One region of the Streptococcus sanguinis genome, then DNA from elsewhere that is predicted to be linked to it. Evidence: predicted binding sites of a transcription regulator. Region 1 holds the regulator's gene; the other holds the start of a gene.

Evidence for each region. Region 1 encodes NrdR, which represses ribonucleotide reductase genes. Its sites were predicted from a motif close to ACACNATATATNGTGT; they were not measured.
Region 2: nrdH (glutaredoxin-like protein NrdH) is a predicted target of NrdR. The motif match lies at 2,712-2,727, and genes of this name have one in related genera.

The regions. Positions count from the first base shown of each region.
Region 1 covers NZ_CP054570.1:360,021-365,346, reverse strand. Annotated here, with positions in the region: gene der (ribosome biogenesis GTPase Der) at 1-623, opposite strand, end outside; gene FOC72_RS01800 (NADPH-dependent oxidoreductase) at 666-1,382, opposite strand; gene dnaI (primosomal protein DnaI) at 1,379-2,278, opposite strand; gene FOC72_RS01790 (DnaD domain protein) at 2,279-3,433, opposite strand; gene nrdR (transcriptional regulator NrdR) at 3,434-3,907, opposite strand; gene FOC72_RS01780 (endonuclease/exonuclease/phosphatase family protein) at 4,073-4,888, opposite strand; gene FOC72_RS01775 (PTS transporter subunit IIBC) at 4,906-5,326, opposite strand, start outside.
Region 2 covers NZ_CP054570.1:1,365,472-1,370,797, reverse strand. Annotated here, with positions in the region: gene nrdE (class 1b ribonucleoside-diphosphate reductase subunit alpha) at 47-2,206, opposite strand; gene nrdH (glutaredoxin-like protein NrdH) at 2,367-2,585, opposite strand; gene FOC72_RS06485 (phosphocarrier protein HPr) at 3,183-3,446, shown strand; gene ptsP (phosphoenolpyruvate--protein phosphotransferase) at 3,448-5,181, shown strand.

The sequences.
Region 1 (5,326 bases):
GTACCAGCCACAGGACTGGCAATAACCCGCTCCTCACCCAAGATGGCATTGATCAAGCTAGACTTGCCGACATTAGGACGGCCAATCAAGCTAAACTTAATCATATCAGGATTTTCAGCGACTTCTTCATTTGGCAGATTTTCAACGATTGCGTCAAGAACATCCCCTGTACCAATCCCGTGGACTGAGGAAACTGGGAATGGATCGCCCAAGCCCAGCGCATAGAAATCAAAAATCTCATTGCGCATTTCGGGGTTGTCCACCTTGTTGACCGCTAAAATAATCGGCTTATGGGTCTTGTAAAGCATGCGAGCCACATACTCGTCCGCATCTGTAATACCTTCCTTGCCAGACACGACAAAAACGATAACATCTGCTTCGTCCATGGCGATCTCAGCCTGGTGTTTGATTTGCTCCATAAAAGGTGCGTCAACATCATCAATTCCGCCCGTATCAATAATACTGAACTTACGGTTGAGCCAGTTTGCGGTCGCATAAATTCGGTCGCGGGTCACCCCTTCAACATCTTCCACAATGGAAATCCGCTCACCGGCAATCCGATTGAAGAGCGTTGATTTGCCGACATTGGGACGGCCGACAATGGCAATAGTTGGTAAGGCCATGTTTTTCCTCTTTCATTCTTTAGGACAGAGCCAAACTCCACCCTATTTTTCTAATTTCTTTTCTTTGAACAATTGGTCAATAGCCTGATTTGGCTCCTGACCAAATTGAGCAGCTAGGCGCTGACTCCAGGTTTCCTTAGCCCGCTCACCTGCATATTCAGTCTGCACGCGGTCATAGGCTTGGATAACTGAATCATCCTGTTCACGATATTCTTCCTCAAAGACCACTGCTTCATAAGGCAAACGTGGCTTAACTGCATGGTTCTGGTTGGGATTTCCCAGAGCAATCCCAAAAACCGGATAAGTGTAGTCCGGTAGCTTGAAAAGCTCTGCTATTTGACTGGCAGCATAACGAACCAGTCCAATGATTACTCCGCCATAACCCAAACTTTCAGCTGCTAACAGGGTATTTTGCCCCGCTAAAGCGGCATCTACTGAGCTAATCAGAAGATTCTCCGGCCCCTCAGGATAAAAGTCTTCCGTATGCAATTGAACGCCCTTTTGAGCTCGATTGAGGTCGCCAACAAAAAGCAGGAAGGCTGAAGACTGCCGAATGGCTTCTTGGGGCACCAAGCCAAAGAGGGCTTCTTTTTTTTCTTTGCTTCGCACTACAATGATAGAGTAAGACTGGAAATTCTTCCAGCTGGACGCAGCCCGACCCGCATTAATGATGGCACGTAATTCCTTATCCGAAATCTGCTTCTCCGTAAAGCGGCGGACAGACGTGTGAGCATTCATCAAGTTAATTGTTTCATTCATCGGCGGTTCTCTCCTTCTAGGCGTACCTCCTGAGCCAGAAACTTAATTCGCTCCATAACCCGCTTGGCCTGCCAAGTCTCATCGCCATTCTTAGAGCTGGCAAAGTGACGCTCTAAATCAGCAAAACTAAAGTTAGAAGTAAAGAAAGTTGGCAGATTTTCCTGCATGCGGTGCTGGAGAATGACCTGCAAAATCTCATCGCGCATCCAGGGGCTAGACTGCTCTGCACCAATATCATCCAAAATCAGCACTTGAGCTGTCTTGACCTGGTCAATCTTTTCCTTGACCAAGCCAGAACTGATCGCATTCTTAACATCCAAAACAAAGCTTGGGTAATGTAGCAGAGTCGTTGAAACACTGCGTTTTTCTGACAAATCATGCGCCAGAGCAGCCATCATGTAGCTCTTACCGACCCCAAAATCGCCGTAGAGATAAACAGCCTTCTGGTAATGTGGAAACTCAGCAACGAAGTTGGTCAACAGTTCAAAAGCCTTGTAGCGGCCAACATCGTCCAGATCCACCTGAGCCAGACTAGCCTCCTTGAGACTGGCTGGTAGGCTGATAAGATTAAGACGGCTTCTAATAGCCTCCTGTCTCTCCTGCTCAATCAACTCAGGCGTCTCCTCATAGGCAACATCCGCATAGCCTTCATTTTTCACCAAGATTGGCTTATAGCCCTTGGCAATATAGGTCTCGTCCCCCAGCAAAAAGCGGTTACGCTCCGTAATATACTGGTTAAACTTGGAGACGCTGCGCTGAATCTCAGCTTGGGTCAGCTTTTCCTGCTGGATAAAGGCTGCCACATCTGGGTCTGCCATGATTTGCTTGACCAGCTCCTGATAGTCAAACTGCCGCACCCTATTCATATGAGGCATATTTTGTCCTATTTTCTCCATTTATTCGCCTCCTCCTTCAAGTTTGGCTAAGAGCCGACGTTTCTGCTCTTCTAGCTCGGCCTGCTTCTCTGCGCTCGTTTCATTTTTATAATCCGGCTGACTCCAGTCAGGTACGTTGCTCTTGGAAGAGCCTTGTCCAGATTTAGCTGAACGGTTCTGGGGCTGCTGGTTGCGCTCACGGATTTTCAAGACTGCATCCTCAGCTGTCGTCACCTTTTGATAAGAAAAATCATTAGCTACCTTGAGGGCATACTTTTCATTGAGATTGGCTGAATCCACCTTATTAAAGGTCAAAAGCAAGATTACGTTGATAACTTCGTCCAAAAGACCTAATTCAGCTAAATCCAGCAAAAGCTTTCTCTCTGTCCGCGTAATAGCAGCATGACGGGTCTTTTTGATTTCTGCTAGGAAGACCATTGGCGATGTTCGTTTCGCTTCTTGGATAATAGACTGCTCCTGCTTAGAAAACTGACCTTCTGCCGGCTTCTGAGTTAGCTTTTGCTTCATCCGCTTGGTAGAAATAACCTGAGAAACAGCAGTTTCTCTAGCCAAGACATAGGTCTCATACCAAGTCCACTTTTTCTGCTCAGCAATTGCAAACAATTCTAACACATCTTCCTTTTCATTGGCAAAGCGAAGATTGTCCTGAGCCATCCGTTGCTTGAAATACTCCAAGTCAAAATCATTGGCCTTTCGCACTGTCCTTGCTTGCTCAGCTTCCATACCAAACACCTGCATAAAAGGCTTGATCAATTTATCTCCGCTAGGATTTTCTGGTCGCAGGGCTTCTGCAGCAGCTTCTCCGATTTTCTTTTCCAAGAGCCGACTGAACACATTATGGCTGAAAAATTCCTCCGCCGTTAAGGTTGGGTGGAGTTGAACCAGATAATGGTCATCTGTTTGATAAAGGTCCACTAGCTTAATCGCCGCTAAACGCTCAAAACTTTCTTCTAAAATATTAAGTCCAAAATCTAAATGATTGAGAATCTGACTGAAGAGGTGCTGCTTTTGCCCATTATCCACAAAAGACAGCAGATAAAGATAAAGTGCTACTGCTTCTCTCCCCAAAATCGGCAGATAGAGCTTGGTCAAAATAGCAATATCTGGGCTGACTGCATTATTGCGCAAGAAAGAAAACTGATGGTTCGGTTTCATTTATTTGTCCTTTTTCTTCTTGGACCCCTTAGTAATCTGCTTGAGCAGGCTTTCTAGCTCTCCCACATCCTTGAAACTCCGGTAAACACTGGCGAAACGAACGTAGGTGATTTCATCCAGCTCGGCCAGTTCATCCATGACTAAGGATCCAATATATTCACTATTGATTTCATTATCGCTCTGACTGCGGACCTTTTGCTCGATTCGGTTGACAATCTCTTCTATTTCGTCACTAGATACTGGCCGCTTTTGAGCGGAGCGAATAATACCGTTAAAAATCTTATCCCGAGAAAATTGCTCGCGTGTCCCGTCCTTCTTGACAACAACTAGGGTTCTCTCTTCAACGCGCTCGTAGGTCGTGAAGCGGTGCTGACATTCTTCACACTCACGACGGCGACGGATTGTATTTCCATCTTCTGCCTGTCTGCTATCAACTACACTTGATTTATTCCCACCACATTTCGGACAACGCATACCATTTCCTCCTAGAATCCTAATACTTCATTATAACACGTTTTCAAGAATAACAAAAGACAGCCGTTTGGGGTGTAAAATTTCGCCATTTTCTCCTAATATATTTTTATCAAAAAGAAAAAGAGAGGCAAATCTGCCACTTTCACGGCCTTGCCTCATCTTTTTTTATAATGTCACTTGCACTTCTAAACCAAAGTGGTCACTGACAACAGGGGTTTCTTTCCCGTCAAAGACGACAGCGGAACGCTCAACGTCCATCCCTTGACTAGTGAAAACATAGTCTATCTTCAGAGCATGCTTATTATCATCCCAGCCTGCAATAGTACCTTCTACTGTCGCCTCTCCGATAGCTTCTCTCGCAACGGCATGACTATCCTGCAGCTTCAGCGGACTGGCTAAGATAGTCTGGTAGCCTTGCTGGCCGACTGGATTGTTGAAATCGCCCATGAGGACCAGAGGAGTTTTAACCTTGAGAAGCTCTTCTTCAAGCTTAGCCCATTCTCCCTGGAAACCTTTGTCCCACCAAGACAGATGGCAGGAGGCAATTGTCAACAATTGACCATCAACCTCAGTCTCGGCTAGCAAGACCTTGCGGGTATGGTAATCCCTAGGATCATTAACCTCTGATACCAGAACTTCTCTAGGAGTCAGCGGCTTTCTGGACAGAATTGCCACTCCTTCGTTATAAATATCAAACCCAATATGATTATAGGCCCAGGACCAATGATAGTCCAGTCCTGCCTCAGCCAATTTTTCTACCAAACAAAGAGCAAAATGGTCTTGATGGATCTCAATTGCGCCCTCAACCGCCTGATAGAAAGGAGCCTGAACAACCTGTTCAGACTCCGTTAATTGATTGACTTCCTGCAGGCAAATGACATCATACTTTTCTTGAAGAATGCGTTCTGCAAGCTGATTAAGCTTGATTTCTTGCTCTTCTTCCATCCAACTATGAGTATTTAATGTCAGGAATTTTGCCATGATTTCTCTTTTCTATTTTACAATTCAACCTTAGCAACAACTGTCTTAGCAGATGCTTGACCAAGTTTTTCTACTGTTACAGACTTGATAGCTGCCGCATTTGTGAAGACTACGATTGTTGAAGTTTCACGTCCTGCTTCCTTGATTGCTTCCAAGTCAGCCGTGACTAGAAGATCTCCAGCTGCAACTTTTTGACCTTCTGAAACATGAACTTCGAATGGTTTACCTTCAAGGCTAACAGTTTCCAAACCAATATGTACCAAAACTTCTAAGCCGTTATCTGTTACAAGACCGATAGCATGCTTGCTAGGGAAGACGCTAGTTACTGTACCGGCAACTGGTGAATAAATCTTACCGTTTTCAGGCTCAACTGCAAATCCGTCGCCCATCATTTTTTGTGAGAAGACTGGATCTTTAACGTTTGCCAAGTCAATGACT
Region 2 (5,326 bases), 1.0 Mb from region 1:
AATTGCGACGTGGTCGAATTTCCTTTTCTTTTTCTAAAATCTCTTGTTAGATGACACAGCTTTCACATTGGTTGGCACCTACTTCGCCGCCATCATCAGTAAAGGTGCGGACGTAGTAGATGGACTTGATTCCCTTGTTGAAGGCGTAGTTACGCAGGATAGAAAGATCGCGGGTTGTTTGCTTGCTTTCTTTTTTCCATTCGTAAAGACCTTTAGGGATATCACTGCGCATAAAGAGAGTCAGGGAAAGACCTTGGTCCACGTGCTCAGTTGCGGCTGCATAGACATCGATAACCTTGCGCATGTCCATGTCATAGGCGCTGGTGTAGTAAGGAATAGTCTCAGTTGACAGACCAGCAGCAGGATAGTAGATCTTACCGATTTTCTTTTCTTGACGTTCTTCGATCCGCTGGGTAATTGGGTGAATTGAAGCAGAAACGTCATTGATGTAGCTGATAGAGCCATTTGGTGCAACAGCTAGGCGGTTTTGATGGTAGAGACCATCAGCCTTGATCTTGTCACGCAACTCTGCCCAATCCTCTGCAGATGGGATAAAGATGCTTGCAAAGAGTTCTTTGACACGGTCAGACTTAGGTACAAATTCACCCGTCAGGTACTTGTCAAAGTAAGTGCCGTTGGCATAATCAGATTTTTCAAAGTTATGGAAGGTCACGCCACGCTCGCGAGCGATATTGTTAGACTCAACTAAAGTCCAGTAGTTCATAAGCATGAAGTAGATGCTAGTGAACTCTACAGCTTCCGCTGATCCATAATCAATCAACTGCTGAGCCAAGTAGCTGTGCAGTCCCATAGCTCCCAGACCAAAGGTATGCGCCAGACTGTTACCATTGTCGATAGAAGGCACAGCTGTGATGTGTGAGCTGTCTGTGACAAAGGTCAGGGCGCGTGTCATAGTCCGGATGGATTTTCCAAAGTCAGGCGAAGTCATCATGTTGACAACGTTCGTAGAGCCCAAGTTACATGATACATCTGTCCCCAGGTGAAGATACTCTTGCGCATCATTCAAGAGGCTAGGCTCTTGTACCTGTAGGATTTCAGAGCAAAGATTACTCATGATGATTTTACCGTCGATTGGATTTGAACGGTTGGCTGTATCAATGTTTACGACATAAGGGTAGCCAGATTCTTGTTGGAGTTTAGAAATTTCTGTTTCCAAATCACGGGCCTTGATCTTAGTCTTAGTGATATTTGGATTAGCGACCAACTCATCATATTTTTCAGTGATGTCAAGGTAGGCAAATGGTACACCGTACTCGCGTTCAACAGAATATGGGCTGAAGAGGTACATTTCTTCATTTTTATGCGCTAATTCGTAGAACTTATCCGGAATGACAACACCGAGTGAGAGGGTTTTAACCCGAACTTTTTCGTCGGCATTTTCTTTCTTGGTAGAAAGGAAGGCGATGATATCTGGGTGGAAGACATTGAGGTAAACAACCCCAGCTCCCTGACGTTGGCCCAACTGGTTAGAGTAAGAGAAACTGTCCTCAAAGAGTTTCATAACAGGCACAACCCCAGATGCAGCACCTTCATAGCCCTTGATAGGTGCTCCAGCTTCCCGCAGATTGCTGAGGGAAATACCGACCCCGCCTCCGATACGAGACAATTGCAGGGCAGAGTTGATGGAGCGGCCGATAGAGTTCATGTCATCTGTTACTTGGATGAGGAAACAGGAAACCAATTCACCACGACGAGCCCGACCAGCGTTGAGGAAGCTTGGTGTAGCAGGTTGGTAGCGCTGGTGGATAATTTCATTGGCAATATCCTTGGCAATGGCTTCATCTCCGTTGGCAAAGTAGAGGGCGTTGAAGAGTACCCGATCTTCCATGCTTTCCAGATAGTATTCGCCATCATTTGTCTTCAGGGCATACTGGTTGTAGAACTTATAAGCAGCCATGAAAGATTTAAACTTGAAATCTTGAGCATGGATAAAAGCAGTCAGCTCCTCGATGTATTCAGGAGAATAAAGTTCAATAAATTCCTTTTCCAAATAGTTTTCTTCTATTAAATATTTAATTTTTTCTGTGATAGAAGAAAATTGCTTGGTGTTTGGCTCAACGTTTTCTTTAAAAAAAGCTTTTAAGGCTTCTTGATCTTTATGAAGCATAATCTGACCATTAACTGGACGGTTGATTTCGTTGTTGAGTCGGAAGTATGTCACATCCTCTAAATGTTTGAGTCCCATGTTTTTCCTTTTCTATATAAATAAGATAATTAGCTAGCGGAAAAATATCCGCCTTACAAAAGAAACGGCCCCTATGAGCATAGGAGCTGCAGTTTGCCCTGATAATCTGTCTTTTAGTTTATCTCCCAATCAAGGCGCGCCGCCCTCAAAATAAACTACATTAAGACAGTTTTTTCAATTTACCAGGTTGGAAACCAGAAAATGCCTCAGTTGCTGTCTGAATCACAGGAGCAGTATTGAAACCAAGATCTTTGACATGGTCAATGAATTCTGGCTGTTCATCCAAGTTGATTTCGCGGTATTCTACATGATTAGTATCTAAGAAGCGCTTGGTCATTTTGCACTGAACGCAGTTGTTTTTTGAGTAAATAGTTACCATTAAAAATTCCTCTAAACTTTCGTTTTTTCTTTTAAATAATACGAAACTAGTATATCTAAAAGAAAATAGAATGTCAATAGTTTTGAACTAAATATTGTGTGATATTTTGTTATAGGATAGATTGCAATACAATATATAGTGTTTGTATAAGCAGTGAAAAGAAGTGAAAAATTGCAGAAAAGGAGCAAAATGCTGATGCAGCAATGCTTAAACAAGTCTTAAAATGTTAGAAAAATGACTAGTAGCTTTTCCGCCAAAAACAAAAATCCAATATCTTGTGTTACAGAATTTAGGGAATCACTAGGAGGAGTGGAGGGAGGAGTTTATATTCTTATTTTATAACAATTAGTTCCCATAAAATAAGAAATTAACAATTGAAAATTTGGTGGCAGACTTTTTTGAATAAAGCTTGGGAAATGTGGGATTTTGCTCGAAAATTCTCTCTTCAATATAATAAGAAGAGTTTTCATTTCCTAAGAAATATTTTGTAAGCGGGCTATAAAATTCTTGAAAAAGATTTCAAAAGGTGATATAATATCAACTTGTAAGGGTTATCACAATAACTCAAAAAGAATTTTTTAAAAGGAGAGTCTAACTATGGCTTCTAAAGATTTCCACATTGTAGCAGAAACAGGTATTCACGCACGTCCAGCAACTTTGTTGGTTCAAACTGCTAGCAAATTCGCTTCAGACATCACGCTTGAATACAAAGGTAAATCAGTAAACTTGAAATCTATCATGGGTGTTATGAGTCTCGGTGTTGGCCAAGGAGCTGATGTTAAGATCTCAGCTGAAGGTGCAGATGCAGACGATGCTATCGCTGCAATCTCTGAAACAATGGAAAAAGAAGGATTGGCTTAATATGACAGAAATGCTTAAAGGAATTGCAGCATCTGACGGTGTTGCCGTTGCTAAGGCATATCTATTAGTTCAACCGGATTTATCATTTGAGACTGTTTCAGTCGAAGATACGAATGCAGAAGAGGCTCGTTTGGATGCAGCTCTTGAAGCTTCACAGAACGAGCTTTCTGTTATCCGTGAGAAAGCAGTAGATAGCCTTGGTGAGGAAGCCGCTCAGGTGTTTGACGCTCACTTAATGGTACTTGCTGACCCTGAAATGGTTGGGCAAATCAAAGAAACAATCCGTGCGAAAAAGACCAATGCAGAAGCTGGTCTGAAAGAAGTAACGGACATGTTTATCACTCTCTTTGAAAACATGGACGACAATCCATATATGCAGGAACGTGCGGCAGATATTCGCGACGTGACGAAGCGTGTTCTTGCTAACCTTTTGGGCAAGAAATTGCCAAACCCAGCGTCTATCAATGAAGAATCAGTTGTGATTGCTCATGACTTGACTCCTTCTGATACAGCACAGCTGGATAAGAAATTTGTTAAAGCTTTTGTAACCAATATCGGCGGACGGACAAGCCACTCTGCTATCATGGCACGTACGCTTGAAATCGCAGCAGTATTGGGAACTAATAACATTACTGAACTTGTAAAAGACGGCGATGTGATCGCAGCTAACGGTATCACTGGTGAAGTGATTATCAACCCAACTGAAGAACAAATCGCAGCATTTAAAGCAGCTGGTGAGGCTTATGCTAAGCAAAAAGCTGAATGGGAATTGCTTAAGGATGCTCAGACTGTGACTGCAGATGGCAAGCACTTCGAATTGGCTGCCAATATCGGTACGCCGAAAGACGTTGAAGGTGTCAATGCTAACGGTGCAGAAGCAGTTGGTCTTTACCGGACTGAGTTCCTTTACATGGATTCTCAAGACTTCCCAACAGAAGATGAGCAGTATGAAGCATACAAGGCTGTGCTTGAAGGAATGAATGGAAAACCAGTAGTTGTTCGTACAATGGACATTGGTGGAGATAAGGAGCTTCCTTACTTCGATATGCCGCATGAAATGAACCCATTCCTTGGTTTCCGTGCTTTGCGTATCTCTATCTCTGAAACTGGTGATGCTATGTTCCGTACACAAATCCGCGCTCTCTTGCGTGCTTCTGTACATGGACAATTGCGTATCATGTTCCCAATGGTAGCCCTTCTGACAGAATTCCGCAAAGCTAAAGCGGTTTATGACGAAGAAAAAGCTAAGTTGCAGGCTGAAGGCGTTGCAGTAGCAGACAATATCCAAGTGGGTATCATGATTGAAATCCCAGCAGCAGCTATGTTGGCGGATCAATTTGCCAAGGAAGTAGACTTCTTCTCTATCGGTACTAACGACTTGATCCAGTACACTATGGCAGCTGACCGGATGAATGAGCAAGTCTCTTACCTCTATCAACCATACAACCCATCTATTCTTCGCTTGATTAACAATGTTATCAAGGCAGCTCATGCTGAAGGTAAGTGGGCAGGTATGTGTGGAGAAATGGCCGGCGACCAAACTGCGGTGCCATTGCTCGTAGGTATGGGCCTGGATGAATTCTCTATGAGTGCGACTTCAGTTCTTCGGACTCGTAGCCTCATGAAGAAGCTGGATACGAAGAAGATGGAAGAATTGGCTCAGCGTGCACTGACCGAATGTGCAACGATGGAAGAAGTTCTTGAGCTTGAAAAAGAATATCTGGACTTTGATTAATCTGAAAAATTAAGATCAGGGAGATTTTCCTGGTCTTTTTTAGTTTTCTTCAGGGGCAGAGTGAAGCTTGAGCATAAAGTTGAAATCAAAGAAAACAAAAATAAGCAGATCTAATATGAACAAACTTAGATGATCTATCTTAATT